DNA from 2 places in the Uruburuella testudinis genome. Region 1 is predicted to be linked to the other one. Evidence: predicted binding sites of a transcription regulator. Region 1 holds the regulator's gene; the other holds the start of a gene.
What was found. Region 1 encodes sigma-54, which starts transcription at its own class of promoters, with help from an activator protein. Its sites were predicted from a motif close to CTGGCACGCTTCATGCTT; they were not measured.
Positions count from the first base shown of each region.

Region 2: a site for sigma-54 is predicted at 2,616-2,633, ahead of LVJ83_RS13150 (pilin). Genes of this name have one in related genera too.

Region 1 covers NZ_CP091508.1:545,121-553,293, forward strand. Annotated here, with positions in the region: gene tal (transaldolase) at 1-298, opposite strand, end outside; gene LVJ83_RS02455 (KpsF/GutQ family sugar-phosphate isomerase) at 378-1,352, shown strand; gene LVJ83_RS02460 (KdsC family phosphatase) at 1,462-1,998, shown strand; gene lptC (LPS export ABC transporter periplasmic protein LptC) at 1,995-2,576, shown strand; gene lptA (lipopolysaccharide transport periplasmic protein LptA) at 2,557-3,066, shown strand; gene lptB (LPS export ABC transporter ATP-binding protein) at 3,214-3,948, shown strand; gene rpoN (RNA polymerase factor sigma-54) at 3,969-5,312, shown strand; gene hpf (ribosome hibernation-promoting factor, HPF/YfiA family) at 5,389-5,712, shown strand; gene LVJ83_RS02490 (hypothetical protein) at 6,150-6,539, opposite strand; gene prmA (50S ribosomal protein L11 methyltransferase) at 6,560-7,447, opposite strand; gene accC (acetyl-CoA carboxylase biotin carboxylase subunit) at 7,614-8,173, opposite strand, start outside.
Region 2 covers NZ_CP091508.1:2,870,622-2,878,794, forward strand. Annotated here, with positions in the region: gene dacB (D-alanyl-D-alanine carboxypeptidase/D-alanyl-D-alanine endopeptidase) at 1-324, shown strand, start outside; gene grxC (glutaredoxin 3) at 526-795, shown strand; gene secB (protein-export chaperone SecB) at 860-1,294, shown strand; gene LVJ83_RS13145 (hypothetical protein) at 2,023-2,298, opposite strand; gene LVJ83_RS13150 (pilin) at 2,794-3,225, shown strand; gene LVJ83_RS13605 (pilin) at 3,262-3,738, shown strand; gene rclC (reactive chlorine resistance membrane protein RclC) at 3,880-4,461, opposite strand; gene LVJ83_RS13170 (carboxymuconolactone decarboxylase family protein) at 4,562-4,903, opposite strand; gene LVJ83_RS13175 (AraC family transcriptional regulator) at 5,104-6,087, shown strand; gene LVJ83_RS13180 (hypothetical protein) at 6,134-6,277, shown strand; gene LVJ83_RS13185 (L-lactate dehydrogenase) at 6,494-7,450, opposite strand; gene apbC (iron-sulfur cluster carrier protein ApbC) at 7,604-8,173, shown strand, end outside.

The DNA.
Region 1 (8,173 bases):
TGCCGCCGGTGCTTTCAAATTCGGGCAGGCATACATCGCAAGCGGCCTGCACATCGGCAATGGCGAGCGTTTCGTAACGCTGCTTGGGCGACAGGTTTTGCTGTTTGAGGTGGGCAATCTCGTCGGCATACAGTGCATCGCCGGCAAAAGCTTTTTGGAAAATGGCGGGATTGGAGGTTACGCCGCATACCCCTTGCTGCAACATCTCTGCCAACTCGCCGCTTTGAATCAGCGAGCGTGAAAGGTTATCAAGCCAGATTTGTTGGCCTAATGCTTTAACGTCCGATAAAATAGTCATCTCTGAAACCCTTTATTAGTGTTGAAACACCATCCTACCCCGAAATCAGGGCTTTGGGTAGTCTTCACAGGAACCAATCATGGCAAATAGCAAGCAGTATTTAGCGTGGGCAAGAGATGTTTTACATATTGAATCCCAAGCTTTGGATGAAATAGCCGCATCTTTAAACGAACACTTTGTGCAAGCTGCTGAGGCTCTGCTGGAGTGCACCGGGCGGGTGGTGATTATGGGAATGGGAAAATCCGGGCATATCGGCCGGAAAATGGCCGCTACCATGGCATCTACCGGCACACCGGCATTTTTCGTACACCCGGCTGAAGCGGCGCATGGCGATTTGGGTATGATTGTAGACGGTGATGTGGTGATTGCTATTTCTAATTCAGGTGAAAATGAAGAGGTAACGGTTATTATCCCGGCATTGAAGCGTAAGGCGGTTACGCTGATTTGCATTACCTCGAAAGCCACATCTACGATGGCGCGGCATGCTGATATCCACATCACGGCTGCAGTGTCGAAAGAAGCATGTCCGTTGGGTTTGGCGCCTACTTCCAGCACAACGGCCGTTATGGGCTTGGGCGATGCATTGGCCGTAGTATTGTTGCGGGCGCGTTCATTTACTTTGAATGATTTTGCTTTGAGCCATCCGGCGGGAAGTTTGGGTAAGCGCCTGTTGTTGCGTGTTGAAGATGTGATGCATGCGGGCGACGAATTACCGGCGGTGGTTTCCGGCACGTTACTGAAAGATGCGATTATACGCATGAGCGAAAAAGGCTTGGGCATGTTGGCGGTAACCGATCAGTCAGGTTGCCTGAAAGGCGTGTTTACCGATGGCGATTTGCGCCGCCTGTTTCAGGAGCGCGATAATTTTTCGGGCCTGGCGGTTGACCATATCATGCACAATAATCCGAAAACCATTGATGCTGGAAAATTGGCCACAGAAGCGTTGAAACATATGCAGCAAAACCATGTCAACGGCTTATTGGTCACCGATAACGACAACAGATTGATCGGGGCTTTGAATATGCACGATTTGCTGAAAGCGCGCATTGTCTGACGGCGGTTTACCTGCCCTTATGCTATCTAAACGGCTTCTTTCACTTCAAGCATGTTAAAATAAAAGACAAGGCCGTCTGAAACCACTCAAGCCAGAAAGAAAATTATTCATGCCAACCTGTTCCCCGGAAATCCAAACCCGAGCCGCCAAAATCAAGCTGTTGATTATGGATGTTGACGGCGTGCTGACCGACGGCCATATTTATATCCGCGATAACGGGGAAGAGATTAAATCTTTTCACACGCTGGACGGTCACGGTTTGAAAATGCTGCAAAACAGCGGCGTGCAAACAGCGATTATTACCGGCCGTGATGCACCTTCGGTGGGTATCCGCGTGCAGCAGTTGGGCATTCAATATTATTACAAAGGCATTCATGATAAAAAAGCCGCCTATGCCGATTTGCGTGAAAAAGCCGGAGTGGCTGAGCATGAATGCGCTTTTATCGGCGATGATGTGGTGGATTTGCCGGTGATGGTGCGTTGCGGCCTGCCGGTGGCGGTGCCTGAGGCTCACGAATTTACCCTGAAGCATGCTGCGTATGTGACCCGGAAAAGCGCCGGCAAAGGCGCAGTGCGCGAGTTGTGCGATTTGATTATGCAGGCGCAAGGCACGTTGGAGCCTGCTTTAAACGAGTATGTCAAATGATGAAAAAATGGCGTTACGGCTGGTTGTTTCCGCTGGTGCTTGCTGCCTGCTTGGGCGGGTTGAGTGCATGGCTGGGGCGCATCAGCGAAGTCGACGTTGAAGAAGTGGTGCTCAATCCCAAAGAGCCGCAGTATGCCATGAACGGTATTGACGGCAAGCGGTTTGATGAGAGCGGCCGTCTGAAAGAAAACCTGAGCGCCCAGAGCGCCTGGCAGCTGCCGAAAAGCGATGATGTTTATTTTTCGCAGCCGCAGTTGTCGCTTTACGACAAAGGCAGCCTGCTGTATGACGTTAGCAGCGAAGAAGCCCGCTACAACACCGATAACCGCAAAGTGTGGTTTGAAAAAAATGTGGTGTTGACCAAAAATGCCGATGCCCGGCGCCCGGCAGGTGTTTTAAAAACCGGCAGCCTGATGGTGGATACCCAAACCGAAATTGCCCAAACCGATGAGCCGGTGGTTTACCAATACGGCCAATCACACGGCACGGCCAACGGTTTGACTTATGACCACAAACAAGGTTTGTTGAATTTACCTTCACGAGTGAAAGCCATTATTTATGACCCGCAAAACCCTTAAAACCGCTTTTTGTGCCGTGTTGATAGCCGCAGCTGTTCCGGCGGCAGCGCTGGAGAGTGACCGCAGCAAGCCGATTGAAATCGAGGCCGATCAAGGCTCGTTGGATCAGGCCAATCAAGTCACCACTTTCAGCGGCAATGTGATTATCAAACAGGGCACACTCAATATCCGTGCCGGCAGCGTGCGCGTATCCCGCGACAACAACGGACAGCAGCTGATGAACGCCAATGGCAGCCCTGTGCGCTTCAGCCAAACGCTCGACGGCAACAAAGGCACCGTAGCGGGGCAGGCCAACCAGGTTGAATATTCATCGGCCACCGGCGTGGTGAAGCTGACCGGCAACGCCAAAGTGCAGCGCGGCGGCGACCGTGCCGAAGGCGCCAGCATTGTTTACAACACCCGCACCGAAGTGTATACCGTCAGCGGCAGCAAAGCAGCGGGCGGCAGAAGCGGCAAGCGGGTTACCGTGGTGATTCAGCCGAATCAGTAAACAGCCGGCCTTTGAGAGCCAGTATTTTCAGACGGCCGTTTCAGATACCGCAAGGCTGTCAAACCAAAGGCCGTCTGAAAAGATAACGTTTCAGACGGCCTTAAAACAGACTACAATAGCAAGCATATATCATCAGAGTGAATGCATATGGATATCCAACGCAGCCGTTTAAATGTTCAAAATCTGCAAAAAAGCTTCAAAAAGCGCCAAGTGGTCAAAAATTTCTCGCTGGAGATTGAAAGCGGCGAAGTGGTGGGGCTGCTCGGCCCCAACGGTGCCGGCAAAACCACCAGCTTTTATATGATCGTGGGCCTGATTGCCGCAGATAACGGCAGCGTGGAATTAGACGGTAACGAAATCCGCCATTTGCCGATACATGAGCGCGCCCGCTTGGGCTTGGGCTATTTGCCGCAGGAAGCCTCGATTTTCCGCAAGATGACGGTGGAGCAAAATATCCGTGCCATTCTCGAAATCAGCGGCACAGCCAAAAACCGGATGAATGAAGAGCTGGATAAATTATTGGCAGACTTGAACATCGAGCGCCTGCGCAACAATCCCGCACCGTCACTTTCGGGCGGTGAGCGCCGCCGTGTGGAAATCGCCCGCGTATTGGCGATGAAACCGCGCTTCATCTTGCTTGACGAGCCGTTTGCCGGGGTGGATCCGCTGGCCGTCATCGACATTCAAAAAATCATCGAATTTCTCAAAAGCCGCGGCATCGGCGTGTTGATTACCGATCACAATGTTCGCGAAACCCTACGCATCTGCGACCGGGCCTATATCATCAGCGACGGCACCGTATTGGCATCCGGCCATCCCGAAGAGCTGGTTAACGACGAACAGGTCCGCGCCGTGTATCTGGGCGAAAACTTCGACTATTAAGCCTTTATCAAGCCTTTGCCATGAGCCAAACTTTCCAGCTAAAACTGAAACAAACCCAGCAGCTGAACCAGAGTCTGCAACAATCTTTGCGTATTTTGCAGATGTCCGGTTTGGAGCTGGAGCAGGAAGTGGAAGAATGGTTGCAGGATAACCCTTTATTGGAGCGCCCCGACAGCGAAGAAGAGGGCAGCGGGCCGCAGCTTTCCGCCGATATCGGTAAAGCAAACCGCTTGAGTGGCGAGGACGCGGAAGACATTTGGGCGACACTGGCCGAAGAAGACGATTTCAACGCTTTTTTGCACAAACAGGTATGCGAACATCCTTTGAGCGACAGCGAAGCCGCGCGAGTGCACATTCTGATTGATTTCCTCGACGAACAAGGCTATTTAACCGACAGCTTCAGCGATATTATTGACCACACGCCGCTGGAATGGATGTTGGAAGAAGACAGCCTGCAAGAAGCGCTCGACCAGCTGCACACCTTCGATCCGCCCGGCGTGGGCGCTGCCGATTTGCGCGAATCACTGTTGTTGCAATTGCAGCGCCTGCCCGCATCGCCGCCACGCAATTGTGCCGCCCGCATTGTCAACCTGTTTCTCGACCAATTGGGCAAAAGCCGCCAGCAAAATATCGGCAAATTTAAAAAAGCACTGCCGCAAGACAGCACCGAAACCATTCAGACGGCCCTTGATTTGATTGCCGGTTTAAATCCTTATCCTGCTTACGGTTTTGTTTCGGCCGAGCCGACGGCGTATGTGCAGCCCGATGTATGGGTGCGGGAGGGCAAAGAAGGATGGGTAGTGAGCGGCAATGAATCCGCCTGGCCGAAAATACGCCTGAACCGCGAATACTGCACCATGCTCGAGGCCGCAGAGGGTGTGGATAAGGTTTGGAAAGAAAAATTAATCGAAGCCCGGCAAAAAATCGACAGCCTCGCCCACCGCAAAAGCACCGTATTGCGTTTGGCCGAATATATTGTTGAGCGGCAAGAAGATTTTTTTGTATTCGGCGAAATCGGCCTGAGCCCCATGCTGTTGAAAGATGCCGCCGCCGAATTGGGTGTGGCCGAAAGCACCGTATCGCGGGCGGTGAACCATAAATATTTGTCTTGCCCGCGCGGCGTGTTTGCGTTACGCTATTTCTTCACACAGGCCGTTGCCACCGAGGATGGCGAGGGCGCCAGCCAAAGTGCGGTCAAAGCCGTGATGGCGCAATTGGTTGCAGCGGAGAACAAGCAAAAACCTTATTCTGATGAAGCATTGAGCAAATTGTTGAAACAGCAGGGCATCGACATCGCCCGCCGGACGGTGGCCAAATACCGCGAAGCCCTGCATATTCCGCCGGCGCATCAGCGCAAGCCTTGAGCCGGGCGGCGGCAATATTGACCGGGGCTGCCTAGGATGCCCTAACAGCCCGAAACCCCAACCGAAGGAGTAAATCATGAACCTGAAAATTACCGGTTTGAATTTCGATGTAACTGAAGCCGTCAAAAAACATGTTGCCGCCAAGTTGGAGCGCATCAACCGCCATACAGACAATGTGATTTCTGTGACCGTTACCCTTTCGGTGGAAAAAGTTAACAAAAAAGCAGAGGCCGATGTGCATCTGGTGGGCAAAGATTTGCATGTTGAAGCGGTTGAGTCGGATATGTATGCGGCGATAGATGTATTGATGGACAAGCTTGACCGCGCTGTGTTGAAACATAAAGGCAAAAGCAACGATGTCCGTTCCGCCCCCGCCCCTGCGGTGGTCGAAGAAGAATAAAACCTTATCAGACCGATAAAAAAGCTCCGGAAATCCGGAGCTTTTTGCTTGAGGCCGTCTGAAAACCGTTTTGCAAAGTGCGGTTTCAGACGGCCTTGTTTTCCTGATTTGATGGCGTTATGCCGATCGTGCCTCTAGGGTGTCCGGACAATTCGATTTACGGGTGTATTTTGCCCCTGAAAACGCATCTGCTGCGTTAAAAAGCCTCGCAAGATGTTCAATCTTGCTGCGTTTTTTACCTGGCATCAGCACTTTTATCACAAAAAATCTGAATCATTCTGAATGGTCAGAATACCCTAGGTTGCTGAAGTGGTGAGATTGGCCATAAAAACAAACGCCGCCCCAAACGTGCAACGGCAAACATAACGGCAACCGAGTTCCCTCTCCTGTGGGAGAGGGTTAGGGAGAGGGCGCAAGCCGCGAGGCTTAAATAAGGGTTAGGCCGTCTGAAACCCAAAAATGATTTTTTGATGAGTGCCGGTTATCTGAGCGGTGCGCACAGAGAAGATTGCCCGGAGTATGCCGAGGTGTTGGCGAGAGGGCAGGAATAGGCCGTCTGAAAATGATGGGGATGGTGGAATACGTGATGAAGCAAACCTGCGGTTTGCCGCCGACTCTCCAACGCTCCCCCGCAGAGGGAGCCGCGTAGCAACTGTATTTTTGCCCGACGGGGTTAAAAATACAGCTGCTACGCTGACTGAATGTCGTTTATGAGCGGATTTTATCCCTGAAAACGCATCTGCTGCGTTAAAAAGTCTCGCAAGATGTCCAATCTTGCTGCGTTTTTTGCCCGGCATCTGCATTTTCAGGAACAAAAATCCCCTCATAAACAAATTGTCCGGACACCCTAGCGTTTGACGCCGCTCAAGCAGGCCCAGCCGTTATCCAGTTGCGGTGCGGCCAAGTCAAACCATTGGCTGTAGATGGTGCTCATTTCTTCCACCTGTTCTTCTAAAATGCCGGAAAGCACGATGCGCCCGCCCGGTTTGGTGCGCCCGGCCAGCATGTCGCCGAGCATGCGCAACGGGTTGGCGAGAATATTGGCGACCACGACATCAAACTGTTGTTCGGGCAGGGCGTCGGGCAGGTAAAATTGTGCGGCAACTTCGTTTTGTGCGGCGTTGTCTTTGCTGGCGCGGATGGCTTGTTCGTCGATGTCTACACCGGCGGCGCTGCCGGCACCCAGTTTCAGCGCCGCGATGGCGAGGATGCCGGAGCCGCAGCCGTAATCCAGCAGCGCTTCGCCGCCTTGTAGATGGTTGTCGAGCCATTGCAGGCACAAATGGGTGGTGGGGTGGCTGCCGGTGCCGAAGGCCAGGCCGGGGTCGAGTTTCAGGTTGACTGCGCCGGCATCGGGCACATCGTGCCAAGAGGGGGTAATCCACAGGCGGTCGGAAATTTTAATCGGGTCGAATTGGGATTGTGTGAGCCGCACCCAGTCTTGTTCGGGCAGGCGGTCGGTTTCGTAGACGGGCATGTCGATGCCGCACTGCTGTGCCGCTGTGCCGATGATGGCTTCGATATCGGCTTGTTCGTCAAACAATGCAATCACTTTGCTTTGCTGCCAGATTTGTTCGGCCGGCATGCCCGGTTCGCCAAAAATGGCTTGTTCGTTGGCGGTGCCGGCATAGGCATCTTCAATGGCGGCGGAAAGTGCGCCGTGTTCCATCAGGGCATCCGACAGCGGCTCGGCGATATGGTCGTTGACGGCAATGGTGGTTTGTTGGTAGGCCATGGTGTCTTTCTTTTGTGAAGGCCGTCTGAAAGGGTTTCAGACGGCATGGTATGTGGGGCGGATACGTTTCGGTATGTCGTAGTTTGTTGATTTTAACGGATAGTGCAAGGTTTAAAAAGGCCGTCTGAAAACTCATGCTTTCAGACGGCCTGTGATTGCGGCATGTTTATTCTGCTTGAGCGGCTTTGCGTGCTTCCAGCCATTTTTCCAAATAGTGGATGCTGACGCCGCCTTGGCTGAAGCCGGGGTCGGTAAACAAATCACGGTGCAGGGCAGTGTTGGTTTTGATGCCGGTCACGGCCAGCTCGGCCAGTGCGACACGCATTTTGGCCATGGCTTGCTCGCGGGTTTTGCCGTGTACGCAGATTTTGCCGATCAGGCTGTCGTAGTTGGGCGGAATGCGGTAGCCTTGGTAAATGTGGCTGTCGACACGTACACCGAGGCCGCCGGGCAGGTGGCAGCTGGTAATCAGGCCGGGACTGGGAATGAAATTGTAGGGGTCTTCGGCGTTGATGCGGCATTCGAAAGCATGGCCTTCGAGGCGGATGTCTGCCTGCGTGTATTGCAGCGGCAGGCCGCCGGCAACGCGGATTTGCTCCTGTACGATGTCTACACCGCTGATCAGCTCGGTAACCGGGTGTTCTACCTGTACGCGAGTGTTCATTTCAATAAAGAAAAATTCGCCGTTTTCATACAAAAATTCAAATGTACCGGCGCCGCGGTAGC
Region 2 (8,173 bases), 620 kb from region 1:
GCCTGGCACAGCCCCTTTCAGACGGCCTTTACCGACAGCCTGCCCGTTGCCGGTCACGACGGCACCCTCAAAAACCGTTTCAAACATATCGGCCGCCCGCTGCACCTGAAAACCGGCACCCTCAAAAACGTGCGCGCACTGGCCGGCTACTGGCTGCCGCAAACCGCCACACAGCCCCCACTCGCCCTGGTGGTGATTATCAACAGCGATCGCTCGCCCGACTATCTGCCCGATCTCGACAAACTGCTGACCGATCTCCTGCAAGCAGCCGGCGTGTATGGCGCAACAGCGCACCTTTCAGCAAGGCCGTCTGAAACCCATTAAAAACAAATCCTTGCCGACACCCGGTCCGCAACAGCATACCCGCGCACTTTTACAAAAACCGCAAGCCTTGTAAAATCGAAGCCGCGCCCACATATTGGGGCTTCGTAACCATTCGATTCGATGAATGAGTATTTGCCTCATACACGAATGGCCGCCAACCCCGGCCGACCAAACCGCACAACCGAAAGCAAACGCCCCCTTATGCAACCCGTCAAGCTCTACTCCGGCCCCTACTGCCCTTATTGCACCATGGCCAAACAATTTTTAAAATCACTCGGCGTTACCGGCATCGAAGAAATCCGCGTCGACCGCGACCCCGCCGCCTATGCCGAAATGCAGCAGATTACCGGCCAGCGCAGCGTGCCGCAGATTTTTATCGGCACCACCCACGTCGGCGGTTTTACCGATTTATACAGCCTGCACCGACAAGGCGGCCTAAACGAGCTGCTGAACGGCGAGCCGCAAGACTGAAACACAGCACCCGATATCCTTTGCTGCAAACGCAGCCCAACCCCTCCTATAGAGAGAAACCCTTATGAGCGAAGAATTACAACCCGTATTCAGCATCGAAAAACTGTATGTAAAAGATATGTCGCTGGAAGTGCCGCATGCCCCGCGCATTTTTCTGGAGCAAAGCGAGCCGGAAGTCGACATGCGCGTTTCCACCGAGAGCAGCAAACTCGAAGACGAATTCTATGAAGTGAGCGTAACCGTAACCGTAACCGCCAAGCTCGAAGACGAACGCGTGATGTTCCTCAACGAAGTATCGCAAGGCGGCATTTTCCGCCTCGCCAACATCCCCGAAGAAGACGTGCAACTGCTGCTGGCCGTAGCCTGCCCCAACATCCTCTTCCCCTACGCCCGCGAAGCCGTGTCCAACACCATCACCCGCGCCGGCTTCCCGCCCGTGCTGCTCGCCCCGATTAACTTCGAAGCCATGTATCAGCAAAACCAAGAAGGCAACGCCTGATATCAAAGCACCACACAAAGGCCGTCTGAAACCCGCATCTGCAAGCGTTTCAGACGGCCTTCAGCATATATTCAGCGTATAGATAGCCAAGACAAGCCAACGCAATCAGGTTATTTTCACATTGGCTGCCGACAGCCCTTTACTGTTTTGCCCTAACCCGTTGGCACGGGAGGGAATGGTGTTGCTGAACATTCAAACTTTTGGTGGAACAAGTGTGGCAGGCGCAGATCAGATACTTGTATCCGACAAATCGTTCGAGATTCTTATTGATACCAAATGATTTCAGCCGTCTGAAAATGTCAGATTCAAACATCCGACCCACATCGTGTATCGCATGAATTCTGCCCACGAAAACCCTGCGCATACAAAGGCCGTCTGAAAAAACATGCTTTCAGACGGCCTTGTTTACAGAATAATATCCATTCATAAAAGTGAGCGGATAAGGCAAACCGATGCAGCCAGGTGATTTTTGTAAAGGGTATGCGCGAAGAGCAGCAATGCAGCAGGCTTACAGCGCAACACTCGGGCACGGAGCCAATCATCACGGGCTGCCGGGCTGATGGATAACGGAAATGAAATTATCCGCCGGCGTTCGATTACCGTTCGGGTGGTTCGGTCAGCGTTTGATGAGCGCTCTGTCGGCAGCGCGGCACTCCGTTCCCTGCTCCACGGGAGCAAAACATAACCCGCCCCGCCCGACACTTCAACAAACTCAGCCGCCCGCTTTTTCAAGCCGCCCCGAAAAAACCCAGCAGCAGCGGCAAATAACCGCTGCGCTCCAACACCACCCAAGCCACACCTCCCGCCACCGCCAACCAGCCATACAGCATCAGCAAAGCCTTGGCATAATTGACCTTACTCGGATTGGTATTGCGCCCAAACAGCCAAAAACAAGCAGCAAGCAGATTCAGCGGCGGCAGCATCATCACCGCCACCGCCCACAACCATTCCCCCGGGCGGACCACAGGCGCATATTTCGGTTCATCAAAAGGCGTACGCATCATTCACACAGCCGGCATAAATTAGAAAGGCTCGGATAGTAACATAACAAGAATAACTTTCAAAATAACAGAAAATGCCAAAAATATTATCTTGCCGCCTACCCTTTTCCGCTCACAGACAGCCGCCTCCGGCAACCGGCTTGTTATGCCGAAAAAATACACAAAATGCATGACAAAAAACGCCAAAACTGACAAAATGCGGCAGCCTGTTGCCACGCCTACCGTTTCAGGCCGTCTGAAACGGTAGGCTTTCAAAAGCCAAAAATATAAAAATTAATATAAAACAATTTATTATAAAAACTCACCGCTGTTTTAAATATTTGGCATGGCAGATGCTTGCTACCACTCATCCGCCACCCACGTGCCGAATCAGAGCAGCGGCGCGGCAAGGGCGGAAAGCTGTTTATTCCTTCTTCGTTTTGCTATAAACATGCCGAACACATTACGGTTTTATACTAAAAATTATTCACATTTCATTTATTTTGGAGTTTTAAGAACATGAAAGCAACCCAAAAAGGCTTTACTTTAATCGAGCTGATGATTGTTATTGCCATTATCGGTATTTTGGCTGTCATCGCTTTGCCGGCTTACCAAGACTACACTGCACGCGCTCAAGTATCTGAAGCCTTCTCTTTGGCTGAAGGCCAAAAAGCAGCCGTTACCGAATTCTTTGCCGATCGTGGTGAATGGCCGGATGATAATGCAGACGCAGGCGTAGCAGCGCCGACGGATATTAATGGCCGTTATGTAGAACAAGTGACGATTGGTGGTGAGGGTGTTATTACTGCAACCATGCGCGAAACAGATACAAATGCCGATATCCGAGGCAGAACCTTAACACTTACGCCGACTCAACAAGGCGGCTCCTTTACTTGGGCTTGTAATGGCACCATTGACGCCAAATTCCGCCCTGCATCTTGCCGCGAGTAAACAGGCACGATAATCAAAGTTAAAAAAGCGGGGCTTATGCCCCGCTTTTTCTATGAAAATATTCAAGGGGCGGCTATGCTATCTAACCATCGAACAAAAGGATTTACGTTAATTGAACTGATGATTGTGATAGGTATCATCGGCATATTGGCGGTAATAGCTTTACCTGCCTACACAAATTATGTTGCCCGTGCTCAAGTATCGGAAGCCATTCAATTGGCCGCAAGTTTAAAAGTTGAAGTAGAAGCTGCTTATGCGGATACCGGTAGCCTCCCCATCAATGCAGCCATCTCTCAAAGAGGGGGTAATGCGGGTAATTATGTGGATAGGATTAACGTAGATAACAATAGCGGTGTTATCACCGCCACCATCTCCCAGCAAGCTGCTACCCCCATCCAGGGATTAACCGTTACCTTAACGCCCGGGTTTACCGTAAATGACCAGCAAGGGAACACCTCTTGGGTTTGCGGCGGCACCGTACCTGATAATTTCCTGCCGGTTTCTTGCAAATAAATGGCCAACTCACAAACCGTGCAGCTATTGTAGCGTCATCGCTGCCCACACAACCCACCCACAACCGCCTAACAAATCCAGCATAAAATCAGGCCGTCTGAAACAGTTTTCAGACGGCCTGATTTTATTGCCGATCAAAGCTTATGCCGCAACCGCATCAGCCGATTGTTTGCGGATGGCTTTGGCCGAATCCACCATGGCTACGAAGCCGCAGGCCAGCATCATGATGTCTTTCAATACCAAACGCCCGGCACCGGAAAGGTAGGGAAAGCCGGTGTGCGCATCGGCGCCGTGCACCCAGGTTTCAGGTGTGAACAGCAAAAACGTGAAGGTCACAAACGGGGTTAAAAAGCACAGCAAGGCGCCGAAAAAGCCGACTTTGGGCGAAAGATAGTGCGACAGCAGCAGCAGCGCAAACGCAATTTCAACCACGCCCAGGCCGTTGGAATAGCCGTAGGTGTTGTTGGCTTCGTGCCAAATGCGGTGTTCGGGTATCAGCGCGCCTTCGTGGTTCATATATTGCAGATAGTTGAGCGGGTCGTTATACAGCCACGACATAAACGGGCTGTTGGCCACAAACGGCACGATGCTGTCGGCTTCGTAAGGAATAAATTTCAGCCAGCCTATCCACAAAAACACCACGGCGATAGCAATCCGGCATAAATGCACACCCAGTTGCTCTGAGTTGGCAATCTTGTTGATTAAGTCACGATAGAAATCCATTGTAAATCCTTTCAAGTTATTTACAGGTTAAAAAAAGAATTTCTTCCTGGCTTAATGTGTTATGTATTTGTTTTATTTTTTATATTGACTGCCAGCCGGCTTAATTTCCGCGCTGGCTCTCCACGGCCTCCATCGCCCGCAGCGAATAGGTGTAGGCGGCGCCGGCGTTGAGTGAAATCGCAGTGGCTAAGGCGCCGGCGATTTCGCTGTCGGTAGCGCCGGCTTTTACTGCGGCTTCGGCATGCACGCTGATGCAGCTTTCGCAACGGGTGGTAACCGCCACGGCCAGGGCGATAAGCTCGCGGGTTTTCGCATCAAGCGCTTCGGCAGCTGCGGCCTGCTCCAACGCCTGATAAGCCTGCAACATGCGCGGATGCTTGCCGCCGAGTTTGCCGAAGGCTTTTTTCACCAGCGCGGCGTGTTGTTTCCAGTCTAAAAACATGGTGTTGCTCCTTTACGGTGGTCTTGCTGATAATCGATGCGTTTATTTTGCGCTTGTTTCAGCACACTCGCTTATCTGATAATCTCTTTTTTCGTTGCAAAAAGCGCATTAACGGCTGTTAAACATTCGTGTACGGATGGATTTTGACAGCCGGGATGGTCTAGGGTGTCCTAAAACAACAAATGAGATAAAGGTTTTTGATGAGCAATATTTTAGACAAGCTGCTGGAATACGCGCAGGTGTCGGCGGCAATCGACACGCAATGCATGGTGAGCGGGCGCTGGCAGTTGCGCCACCCGGAAACAGAGCGGCGGGCTTATGTGCATATCGTCACTTCGGGCACGGGCGTATTGCAGCTGCCGGATGCGCCGCCGCAGCGGCTGTATGCGGGCGATTTGGTGTTTCTGCCCGGCGGCGGCGAGCATTGCATCAGCGATTACAACGGCAGCGGCGAGGCGGCGCCGGTGTCGTTTTGCCGGCGCGGACCGTGGACCTTGAAAAGCAACACTTCGGGGCGGGAAGATTTGGGCATGCTGTGCGGGCGCTTTGATTACCGGCTGCCGGGCAGCCTGCTGGATGATTTGCTGCAAGGCTATCCGCCGGTGGTGATTGTGCCGTGGCAGGACCTGCCGCAACTGCGCGCCTGGGTGGGCTTGTTGCAGCTGGAAATGCAGACGGCCGAAGATGAAGCGGAAGGCGCCTACAGCGTGGTCAACGGTTTGGCGCAAGCGCTGCTGGTATGGCTGGTGCGCTATTGCTGGCAGCAGCCGCAATGGCAGAATCCGCCGCCGGGGCTGCTGCGCGGCCAACAGGATGCGCGCTTGCGGCCTTTGCTGGCGGCGGTGATGGCCGACCCGGCCGGCGCCTGGACGGTGGAAACCATGGCCGAGCAGGTGCATTTGTCGCGCGCGCAATTTATGCGCGTGTTTCAGGCGGCCATGGCGCAAAGCCCGCACCAGTTTGTGATGCAGACCCGCTTGCGGCAGGCGGCGGTGTATCTGCGCAACCGCACCGACAGCGTGTTGCAGATTGCGCTGGCCACCGGCTTTCAAACCGAATCGCACTTTGCCCGCCTTTTCAAACAGCACTACGGCGCCACACCGCGCCAATACCGGATGCAGGCGGCATCACTGGGCAAGACATCGCCGCCGGCCGCCGAAGTCTGGATGGATTTTGCGATTTAGCCGCCGCAACCGCAAAACCGGCCTAGGGTGTCCGGACAATTTGTTTATGAGGGGATTTTTGTTCCTGAAAATGCAGATGCCAGGCAAAAAACGCAGCAAGATCGGCCATCTTGCGAGGCTTTTTAACGCAGCAGATGTGCTTTTAGCGCAAAAAAGGATGATACATGAATTGTCCGGACACCCTGGGTGATACTTGTAGGCCGAATGCTCGAATCCGATATTGTTCAGACGGCCAAAATCATTGGGTATCACAAGAATATCAAACCATTTGTCGGATACAAATATCCGGCCTGCGGCTTACTTTTGTGAATGGCATTATCCGTTTGAAAAAACAAACCGTTCAGACGGCCTCAAACAGGCCGTCTGAACGGTTTTATACACATTCGATTTTTTGCAGATGGTCGGATTATGCCTGAAAATCATCCACTTTTTGCTGATGGCTTTTCAGCAGTTGTGCCGATTGGTTAAATTTTGCCGCTTCATTTTCATCCAGCGGAATTTCAAATACGCGCACGGCACCTTGGCGGTTGATAACGGCAGGCACGCCGATGTATACGTTGTCTTGCCCCAATTCGCCCTGCAACAGGGTGGATACGGTCAGCACCACGCCCTGATTGTGCAAAATGGCATTGGAAATGCGGCTCAACCCCATGCCGATGCCGAAGCTGGTGGAGCCTTTGGCTTCGATAATGTCGTAGGCGGCGTTGCGCACATTTTGATGGATTTTTTCCATGCGCGCGCGGCCGTTTGCTTCTTGCTCAAATACTTGTTTCAGCGGCATGCCGGCAATGTGGGCGGCGCTCCAGGCGGCAATCACGCTGTCGCCGTGTTCGCCGATCATGTGCGCATCCACGCTCACCGGCGCCACATTGAATTCGTTGCCCAAACACACGCGGAAACGGGCGCTGTCGAGAATGGTGCCCGAGCCGATAACGCGCTCTTTGGGCAGGCCGGAAAACTTCCAGGTGGCGTAAGACAACACGTCGACCGGATTGGTGGCCACCAGAAAAATGCCGTTAAAGCCTGAAGCCATCACTTCGCTGACGATGGTGTGAAACACTTTAAGATTGTTGTCGATTAAATCCAGGCGGGTTTCGCCGTTGCGTTGCGGCACGCCTGCGCAGATGCACACGATATCGGCATCGGCACAATCGGCATAGCCGCCGACAAAAATATTGGCGGGCGTGGGCGCGTAAGGCATGCCGTGGCGCAAATCGCGCGCTTCGCCTTCGGCACGTTTGCGGTTGAGGTCGATCAGCACCATATCGTCGCAATGGCCTTGGTTGAGCATGGAATAGGCATAGCTGATGCCCACGGCGCCGGTGCCGATTACCACGACTTTGTTGCCCACTTTTTTCGTCATGCTGCGCTCCTGAAAAGGTTTGTCTCACCCCGATTATAGTGGTTTTCAATTTTGTAGCGTGATTTAGTCTGCTTTAAATTGCGTTAAAACTGATGCCGCCCACGCCTTGGCAGTTGCTTTTCGGCGGCGGCGCCCCCAATCTGTTAAAATCGTATCCACACATCACAAAGAGTTTCTCACATGAATATTCCAGCTATCGAAGCCGCCCTTGCTGCGGTTGAAATCCCCACTACCGGGCGCACTCTCGGCAGCGAAAATGCCGTGCAAAGCGTGGAAGCGCGCGCAGACGGGCTGCATATTGCCTTACAGTTCGGCTTTCCTGTGCAACATATCGGCGAAGCGCTGGCCGCGCGCGTTCAGACGGCCTTGCAAGATCTGGCCGGCACACAGCCGCTGCATTTGAGCCTCACCACCATAGTGGCTACCCATAAAGTGCAGCCCGGCGTGGCCACCATCAAAGGCGTAAAAAACATCATCGCCGTGGCTTCGGGCAAAGGCGGTGTGGGCAAATCCACCACTACCGCCAATCTGGCGGCCGCACTTGCGCGCATGGGCGCCCGTGTGGGCGTGCTCGATGCCGACCTCTACGGCCCCAGCCAGCCGACCATGTTCGGCGTGGCCGAGGGCAAGCCCGACCAGCGCGACGGCAAACTGGTGCCGGTGGTGGCCGAAGGCGGCGTGCAGGTGATGTCGATCGGCTTTCTGGTCGACACCGATCAGGCC